DNA from 4 places in the Streptomyces showdoensis genome. Region 3 is predicted to be linked to each of the others. Evidence: riboswitches for the same ligand, from Rfam matches in the RefSeq annotation. Region 3 holds a riboswitch; each other region holds the start of a gene.
What was found. Region 3 has a riboswitch for cobalamin ahead of cobN (cobaltochelatase subunit CobN). Riboswitches for the same ligand answer to the same signal wherever they lie in the genome.
Positions count from the first base shown of each region.

Region 1: it holds a riboswitch for cobalamin, as region 3 does, so the genes downstream of both, ABD981_RS30635 (cobalamin biosynthesis protein) here and cobN (cobaltochelatase subunit CobN) in region 3, are expected to answer to the same signal.
Region 2: it holds a riboswitch for cobalamin, as region 3 does, so the genes downstream of both, ABD981_RS09270 (ABC transporter substrate-binding protein) here and cobN (cobaltochelatase subunit CobN) in region 3, are expected to answer to the same signal.
Region 4: it holds a riboswitch for cobalamin, as region 3 does, so the genes downstream of both, ABD981_RS09770 (acyl-CoA thioesterase) here and cobN (cobaltochelatase subunit CobN) in region 3, are expected to answer to the same signal.

Region 1 covers NZ_BAAAXG010000026.1:3,852,410-3,854,601, forward strand. Annotated here, with positions in the region: gene ABD981_RS30630 (cobyric acid synthase) at 1-116, opposite strand, end outside; gene ABD981_RS30635 (cobalamin biosynthesis protein) at 113-1,105, opposite strand; adenosylcobalamin (AdoCbl) riboswitch at 1,158-1,236, opposite strand; gene ABD981_RS30640 (hypothetical protein) at 1,408-1,629, opposite strand; gene ABD981_RS30645 (inorganic phosphate transporter) at 1,646-2,192, opposite strand, start outside.
Region 2 covers NZ_BAAAXG010000013.1:50,443-52,634, forward strand. Annotated here, with positions in the region: gene ABD981_RS09265 (glycoside hydrolase family 26 protein) at 1-622, shown strand, start outside; cobalamin riboswitch at 641-844, shown strand; gene ABD981_RS09270 (ABC transporter substrate-binding protein) at 913-1,956, shown strand; gene ABD981_RS09275 (FecCD family ABC transporter permease) at 1,953-2,192, shown strand, end outside.
Region 3 covers NZ_BAAAXG010000026.1:1,805,262-1,807,453, forward strand. Annotated here, with positions in the region: gene ABD981_RS21180 (cobalamin biosynthesis protein CobG) at 1-989, opposite strand, end outside; cobalamin riboswitch at 1,179-1,318, shown strand; gene cobN (cobaltochelatase subunit CobN) at 1,359-2,192, shown strand, end outside.
Region 4 covers NZ_BAAAXG010000013.1:173,915-176,106, forward strand. Annotated here, with positions in the region: gene tsaD (tRNA (adenosine(37)-N6)-threonylcarbamoyltransferase complex transferase subunit TsaD) at 1-781, opposite strand, end outside; cobalamin riboswitch at 883-1,066, shown strand; gene ABD981_RS09770 (acyl-CoA thioesterase) at 1,133-1,597, shown strand; gene ABD981_RS09775 (hypothetical protein) at 1,816-2,192, opposite strand, start outside.

The DNA of each region.
Region 1 (2,192 bases), 2.0 Mb from region 3:
TTGAACGGCGCGACCTTGATCCCCTGCCGGACCAGCCAGCGGCAGATGCCGGCCGTGACGACGCTCTTGCCCGCGTCGGACGTGGTCCCGGCGACCAGCAGCCCCCCACCCCTCATGCGTTCCTCCGCTTCAGCGCGCTCGCGATCAGCCGGCCGCCCACGCAGGCGGCCAGGGTCAGTCCGGTCACCCGGCGGGACAGGCGCACCGCCCGGTCGATGTCCGCGACCTCGACGGGCCGCCCCTCCGCGTTGAGGACGGGCCGGTGTTCGACCCGGCCGCCGTAGGCCAGGGTGCCGCCGAGCCGGACCCCCAGCGCTCCCGCGAAGGAGGCCTCCACCGGTCCGGCGTTGGGGCTGGGGTGCTTCGACGCGTCCGCGCGCCAGGCGCGCACCGCCCCGCGCGGGTTCCCGCCGGCGACGGTGGCGAGCGCGGCGGTGAGCCGGGCGCCCGGCCAGCCGGCCAGGTCGTCGAGCCGGGCCGAGGCCCAGCCGAAGCGGCGGTACTTCGGCGACTTGTGGCCGACCATCGCGTCCAGGGTGTTCACGGCGCGGAAGCCGAGCAGGCCCGGCACGCCCGCGACGGCGCCCCAGAACAGGGCGCCCACCACGGCGTCGGAGGTGTTCTCGGCGACCGACTCGACGACCGCGCGGGCCATCGCGGGGCCGTCCAGGGAGTGCGGGTCGCGTCCGCACAGGTGCGGCAGGCGCTCCCGGGCGACCTCCAGGTCCCCGGCCGCGAGCGCCCCGCCGATCGCGCGGGCCTCGCGGCCCAGGGTGGTGCCGCCGACGACGGCCCACACGGAGGCGGCGGTCAGGGCGACGGTGGCCGTGCGGCTGCCCCGTACCGTGCGGGCGGCCAGCGCGCCGAGCGCCACGGTGGATCCGGCGCAGACGGCGGTGTGCAGGGCGCCCCAGCCGCGGTGGTCGCGCAGCAGGCGTTCCTCCACCGCGCCGGCCGCCCGGCCGAAGGCGGCGACGGGGTGGCCGCGGCGGGGGTCGCCGGCGATCAGGTCGACGGCGAGGCCGGCGGCCGCCCCGTACGCGAAGGCGGTGGTGGCACCCGGGATGCCGGGGGCACCGGGAAGGCTGAGGGCGCGGCCGGGCATGGCGCTCTGTCCTCACTCAGGGTCCGCGCCCTGGATCGACGTGACCGGCGGCGAGAGTTCCTGACTCCCGGCCCCGGGGGGGGCCGGTCACAGTGGCGGGACCGCGCCGGATTCGCACCGGACTTCCTCTCCATTGCCGCCGTAATGGCCCCGGCAGTCCACCACGCTGCGCGAACAGCCGTCAACTCACCCTTGACCTGCGCCGGGTCACTGTGCGGAGCGCCACAAACACGACGGACGGGCGGTCCGCACCCTCGGGTGCGGACCGCCCGTCCGTCGTACGCGTCGTCGGGCCCGGAGGCTCAGACGACGATCAGGTAGATGCCGTACGCCACGGCCGCCGCGCAGAGGGCGAAGCAGGCGTAGGCGCCGGTGCGGGCCAGGGTGGCGGTGCCGCCGTTCTCGGCGGCCTCCTCCTGCTTGGAGAGGCCCATGACACCGAGGGTGAAGAGGCCCACCAGGGCGACGGTCGCCACGAGGCTGACTCCGAAGACGGAGCCCAGGGCTGCCCAGTCGATCTTCATGCTTGGTTCCAGTTCCTTAGACCGCGGCGGCGGGGGCCGGGGGAGCGGCCGGGTCCGTGGGGCCCGGGGTGGGGATGGTGGTCTTCAGGTCCTCGTCCGCGACGGCGGCGACGGAACCGGCCGGCGGCGGCGGGGTCACGGCCGCGATGGCGGTGGTCACGACGCCCGCGGGCTCGGCGGGAGCGGCCGGGGCGTCCAGGTCGTCGGCCGTGACGTTGTTGTGGTCCACCGGCTTGCGGCGGGACAGCGACCAGATCACGGCGGAGCCGGCGACCAGCAGGACCGCGACGGCGGCGATGCCCCAGGTGCCCTGCTTGGTGAGGAACTCGGCGGCGGCACCGACCAGGCCCGCGGCGGGCAGGGTCAGGCCCCAGGCGACGAACATCCGGGTGGCGGTCGACCAGCGGACGACACCGCCCTTGCGGCCGAGGCCGGCGCCCATCACGGCACCGGAGCAGGACTGGGTGGTGGAGAGGGAGAAGCCCAGGTGGGACGAGGCCAGGATGACCGTGGCGGCGCTGGTCTGGGCGGCGAAGCCCTGCTGCGGCTGGAGGTCGGTGAGG
Region 2 (2,192 bases), on a different contig from region 3:
GGACACGCCCGAGTACCGGGCCCTCCTGGCCGACCTCGGCTTCCTCGCCGCCTCGTTGTCGTACTTCGCCGCGTACGACGTCCCCGTCCTGCTGCGGCCCTACCACGAGATGAACGGCGACTGGTTCTGGTGGGGCGGGAAGACCCCGGCCGGCTACAAGAAGCTGTGGCGGATCATGTACGACTTCCTCGTGAGGACGAAGGGCCTGCACAACCTGATCTTCGTCTGGTCGCCGAACGCCTGGCACCCGCAGGGCGACGACGCTCCGTGGGACTACTACCCGGGAGCGGACCTGGTCGACGTGGTCGGCGTCGACGACTACGACCCCTACTCCGCCGCCTCGGACCTCACGCACACGTACTACACGGGGCTCGCCGGCTACGGGAAGCCGCGGATGCTCGCGGAGACGTGGAACATGCCGATCACGGCCGCGGGCAGCGACGCGCTGGCCCGCAGCCCGTGGGTGATCTGGAACATCTGGGGCTCCGGCACGACCAGGACGGACATCAACGGCAACGCCGACGTCAAGGCCACGTACTACGCCGCCGACCGGGTGTACACGGGAGGATCGGGAACCGGCCTCGGCCAGAACTTCGACTGGGGGTCCCTCCACGCGCACTGAGGGACCAAGATCGTCCAGTGGTAGTGTGCCGGAGCCAGTCGCACCCGTGTACGCATCGACACGATCCGTCCACGGGTCAGGGAATCCGGTGGGAATCCGGAGCTGACGCGCAGCGGTGAGGGTGACGGGCGGAGCATCGGCCACTGGGTCCCGAGGGGCCCGGGAAGGCGTTCCGGCCGGGCGACCCCGAGTCCGAAGACCTGCTGGCGGCCCCGGCGTCGTACGCCGTCGCCCGGGGAGCACCGTACTTCAGGCTCCGCGCATGGGCCGTGACGCAGAGGACTCCTTCCGTGCCCCTCCCCCGCCCCGTCCGTTTCGCCGTGCCGCTGGTGGCCGGTGCCGTTCTCGTGGCCGGCTGCGGTGCCGGTGGAGGCACGGCGGCACCGCCCGACGCGGAGGCGGCGGGCGCCGGTCGTCCGGTCGTCCTCGACAACTGTGGACAGCGGGTCGAGGTCGGGCGCGCGCCCCGCCGTGCGGTCGCGCTCGACCAGGGGTCGGCCGAGATCCTGCTCTCGCTCGGGCTGGCCGACCGCATGGTGGGCACCGCCACCTGGACGGACCCGGTCCTCAAGGGACTGGAGAAGGCGAACGCCACGGTCCCCCGGCTCGCGGACCGCTACCCGTCGTTCGAGAAGGTGCTCGACACCGAACCCGACTTCGTCAGCGCGTCGTTCCTGTACACCCTGGGCAAGGGCGGCGTGGCGCCCCGGGAGCGGTTCGCGAAGCTGGGCGTGCCCGCCTATCTCTCCCCCTCCGACTGCGTCGGCAAGGACAACAGCGGTGACGGCGACGGCGTGCGGACCCGGCCGCTGACCATGGACACCGTGTACGGCGAGATCCGCGACCTGGCGCGGGTGTTCGGAGTCCCCGAGCGGGGCGAGAAGCTGGTCGGCGAGCTCCGGGCCCGGGTGGCCGCGGCCACGGCGGGCGCCGACTTCGGCGACGCGTCCGTCCTCTACTGGTTCTCCGACTCCCAGGGGCCGTACATGGCCGGGTGCTGCGGCGCGCCGGGGATCGTCAGCGGGACGCTCGGCGTGAAGAACGTCTTCGACGACACGAAGGAGGAGTGGCCGCAGATCAACTGGGAGACGGTCGCCGACCGCGATCCCGACGTGCTGGTGATCGCCGATCTGACCCGCAGGGCCCAGTCGGCCGAGAGCGCGGCCAAGAAGATCGAGTTCCTGGAGTCGCACCCGGTCACCCGGAACATGACCGCCGTGCGGAAGAAGCGGTACGTGGTCCTCAGCGGGCAGGCCATGAACCCCACGATCCGCACGGTCGAGGGCATCGAGAAGGTGGCCGCCGCGCTGCGGGCGTACGGGCTCGCGAAGTGACCCGGTCCGAGCGGCCCGGGTCCCGCACGTCCCCGGTGTTCACCCCACTTGGCGCGGCGGCCGGGATCGTCCTGCTGTGTGCCTCCGTCGCCCTCGCGCTCACCATCGGCCCGGCCGACATCCGCGTCGCGGACACCTGGTCCGTGGTCGCCTCCCGCCTCGGCGGCGGGCCGTCCGGTCTGAGCCCCATCCGGGACGGCATCGTCTGGGACCTCCGGCTGCCCCGTACGCTCCTC
Region 3 (2,192 bases):
GTCGGTCCGGTCAGTCCGGTCGGTCCGGTCGGTCCGGTCGGACCCGTCGGCTCGGCGGGCCGGCCGGGCGGTGCGGCGACGACCGCACCGCGCCAGGGCGTGAACCGCACCTCGCGGGCCGGGAGCAGCGCCCGCAGCTGGGCGGCGGTCAGCCGGCCGAGCGGCGCGAGGACGTACAGGGCGTCCGGCCCGAGCGGCCCGGGGAGCGGCGGGGTGCCCCGGGGCAGCGGCGGTACGGGGCCGGGGACGGGCTCCGCGGCGAGCCCGGCGCGCGCCAGGGCCTGCGCCAGGTCGGGCACGCACCCCTCGGGCAGCTCCCGCACCCGCCAGGCCCCGTTCCCGGCGGCCGCGGCGGCCCGCAGGAAGGCGTCGGCGGCGGCGAGCGCGGCGCGCGGGGCCTCGTCGGCGGCGACCCGGAAGGCCTGGCCGCCCAGGAGCAGCAGGGCGTGCGGGGCCGTGGCCGCGGCCGGTGCCGCTGCGAGCAAGGTCACATCCCCGCCGAGGCCCGCGACGTCCCCCCGCCCGTCGTCGAGGACGAACAGGAAGCGTCCGGAAAGCGCCGCCGTCCACTCCCGCGCGCACAGCAGGGCGTCCAGCTCCCGTGCCCACAACTGCACGTCCGCGCCGCCGAGTCCGTCCAGGCCCGCGGCCGGCGAGGCGACGATGTTGCGGATCCGTTCGTGGGTGGGCGAGGGCAGCAGCCCGGCCCGGTCGAGGAGCGCGGCCAGCTCGGCGCCGCAGTCCTCGCCGAGCCCGCGCAGCTCGGCGTTGCCGCGCGAGGTGATGCTGACGCTGCCGTCCCCGAGGGCCTCGGCCGCCGTGGCCAGCGCGAGGACCTGAGGCTCCGTCAGCAGACCTCCGGGCAGCCGGAGTCGGGCGAGCCGCCCGTCATCCGCCGCGTGCAGTCGCAGCGCACCCGGACAGGCGTCGCCGCGGTCCCGTATGAGAGGTTCGCCCGGTTCGGGCGAGGTGCGTGGGGTGGCCGACATGGCGGCGAGCATACCCACGGCCGGGTCCGCCCCCACCTGGCGCGAAGCCCGCCGCGGAGCGCACCGCGCAACGCGCGGCGCGGCACTCGGCGGCCCCGTCGCGAAGCTCTCCCCGCACCCGCCCCGCACCCCGCCCCACGGGGTGTGATCCGCCCGACCCCGGTCCACCCCCCGACGGGACGGCGAACGATCTAGGATGCAAGCGGCATGGGGTCCCAGGACCCCGGGGAGGAAGCCCGGTGAGAATCCGGCGCGGTCCCGCCACTGTGAGCCGGTCCGGGCGCGTCCCGGGCCGGTGAGTCAGGAACTCCCGCCGTCCATACGACCACCCGGGGCGCGGACAACCCCGAGGAAGGGCCTGAGCTCGCCATGCTCCTGCTGCTGTCGCACTCCGACACCGACCTGCTCAGCGCCCGCGCGGCGAACGCCGCCGCCGAAGGCCCGGTGGAGTACCGGTACGCCAACCCCGCCCGGCTGCCGCTGGCCGACCTGCCCGAGCTGCTCGACGGCGCCGAACTCGTCGTCGTCCGCCTCCTCGGCGGCCTGCGCTCCTGGGAGGAGGGCCTGGACACGGTCCTGGCCGCCGGGAAGCCCGTGGTGGTGCTCAGCGGCGAACAGGCCCCCGACGCCCAGCTGATGGAGGCCTCCACCGTCCCGGTCGGCGTGGCCACCGAGGCCCACGCCTACCTGGCGCACGGCGGCCCGGGCAACCTCGGCCAGCTGGCCCGCTTCCTCTCCGACACGGTGCTGCTGACCGGCCACGGCTTCGAGCCGCCCGCCGCCGCCCCGACCTGGGGCCCGCTGGAGCGCACCGCCTCCGTCACCGACGGCCCGACCGTCGCCGTGCTCTACTACCGCGCCCACCACATGAGCGGGAACACCGCCTTCGTCGGCGCCCTGTGCGACGCGATCGAGGCGAAGGGCGCCCGCGCGAAGGCCCTGTACGTGGCCTCGCTGCGGGCCCCCGAACCGGAGCTCCTCGACGAGCTGCGCGGCGCCGACGCGATCGTCACCACCGTGCTCGCGGCCGGCGGCACCAAGCCGGCCGAGGCGCAGGCCGGCGGCGACGAGGAGGCCTGGGACGCGGGCGCGCTCGCCGCGCTCGACGTGCCGATCCTGCAGGCGCTGTGCCTGACCGGCTCGCGCGCCGCGTGGGAGGAGAACGACGAGGGCCTGTCGCCGCTGGACGCGGCCAGCCAGGTC
Region 4 (2,192 bases), on a different contig from region 3:
CCGCGCAGGCGGCGAGCGCCTTGCGGGTCAGCACGTCGGCGACGGCCTCCTGCAGCGCGGCGGCCCCGTCCGCGACCGGGACGTCCAGGCCCTGGAGCCGGTGCTTCTCGACCCAGCGGGCGGCGGCCGTCTTGAGGCCGGAGAAGGAGAAGGCGTACGGGTCGTCCCCGGGGCGGGTCAGCGGCCGGGGGAAGCGCACGGCGCCCGGATCGCCGTCGCGGGCGGCCCGGTCGACGGCCGGCCCGCCGGGGTAGGGCAGCCCGAGGATCCTGGCGACCTTGTCGAAGCACTCCCCCGCCGCGTCGTCGAGGGTGTCGCCCAGGTGCAGGATCGGCTCGCGCACCAGGTCCCGCACCAGCAGGAGGGAGGTGTGGCCGCCGGAGACGATCAGGACCACGCAAGGGGTGGGCAGCGGGCCGTGCTCCAGGGTGTCGGCGGCGACGTGACCGGCCAGGTGGTGGACGCCGTAGAGCGGGATCCCGGCCGCGTACGCCAGGGACTTCGCCCCCGCGAGACCGACCTGGAGGGCGCCGGAGAGGCCCGGTCCGGTGGTGACGGCGACCGCGTCGATCGCGTTCAGGCGCAGCCCCGCCCGGTCGAGGGCCTCGCGCACCACCGGCTGGAAGGACTGGAGGTGCGCGCGGGCGGCGATCTCGGGGACGACGCCGCCGAAGCGGGCGTGCTCGTCCATGCTCGACGCCACCACGTGCGCGAGGAGTCTCCCGTCCCTCACGATCCCCGCGCCGGTCTCGTCGCACGACGACTCGATCCCGAGCACCACTGGTCCGGCCACTGCCCCACTCCTTCTTGCTTGCAGGCTGCACCTGCAATATATGTGCAATAAGGAGGGCGGGTGCACTGCCGTAGGGTGGGCGTCGCAGCTGGTTCGCCCCGTCCGCCAGGCGGGATGCGTCGCAAGAGGGAACCCGGTGGGAATCCGGGACTGCCCCGCAGCGGTGAGCGGGAACGACCGCCGTCACACAGCACTGGACCCCCGGGTCCGGGAAGCGACGGCCAGTAGGTGTCTCGTCCGACGGGACGTGCTCGCGAGTCCGAAGACCTGCCACTGCCCGCACGCGGTCATCCCCGCCGTGCGGAACAGCCCTGCCGCGACTCGCGAAGGAGAGTTGACGTGGCCGATCCCACCGCCTCCACCCCCAGCCCCGCCCCCACCGCCACCGCACGCCCGGTCAAGACCCCGGACGACTCCCGGGTCGTCCTCGCCCACATCATGAGCGAGCACGACACCAATCTGTACGGGACCATCCACGGCGGCGTGATGATGAAGCTCATCGACGACGCCGCCGCGGCGGCCGCCGGGCGACACGCCGACGGGCCGGCCGTCACCGTCGCCGTCGACCGGATGTCCTTCCTCGCCCCCGTCCGCGCCGGGGACCTGCTCAGCGTCGAGGCAGCACTCGAACGCGCCGGGCGGACCTCCATGACCGTCGGGGTCCGCGTGACCGCCGAGCGGTGGAACAGCGCCGGCCCGACCACAGAGGTGGCCACCGCCTTCCTGACGTTCGTCGCCATCGACGCCGACGGCACACCGCGCGAGGTGCCGGCGCTGGAGGTGTCACTGCCCGGCCTGTCCTGAACGGCCGGAACCGGCGCCGTCACCCCGGTCGTCGCGGCACGTCGTACGCGGAGTCACCCCATGGGGCGGCATCACACGGTCTGTCACCACACGGTCTGTCACCACAGGGGCTGTCGCTACACGGTCCGTCACCAGAGGGGCTCACTCCACACGGAGTGTCACCACATGGGACGTCATCACACGGTCCGTCACCACGGCGACGCACGGCCCACGAGGCTTCAGCGTGCGTTTACGTACAGCTGCGGCGACCAGCGGGTGCACGAGTTGCCGTTGCACGCCTGGACCATGAAGTTGTAGTCGTTGCCCGGTGCGTCCAGGGTCCACACCCGCCGCTCACCGGGGCTCTGCTTGCTGATCCTCCAGTCGGTGTTGTCGTACTGCCAGCGGACGTTGTAGTGCGTCAGATTGGTGGTGTATCCGCCGTAGTAGAGCTTGATCTGGTTGTTGCACGAGTCGTAGCGCCCGCCGATGTACGGGCTGTTGCTGTACTCGTACCGCGGCGGCGTGCCGCCGATGTCGGTCCCGCTCTTCTGGGGCGGCTCGCCGTCGCGGGTGTAGCAGCCCTTCGCCGCGGGGACCGTGTCCGGCGCGGCGG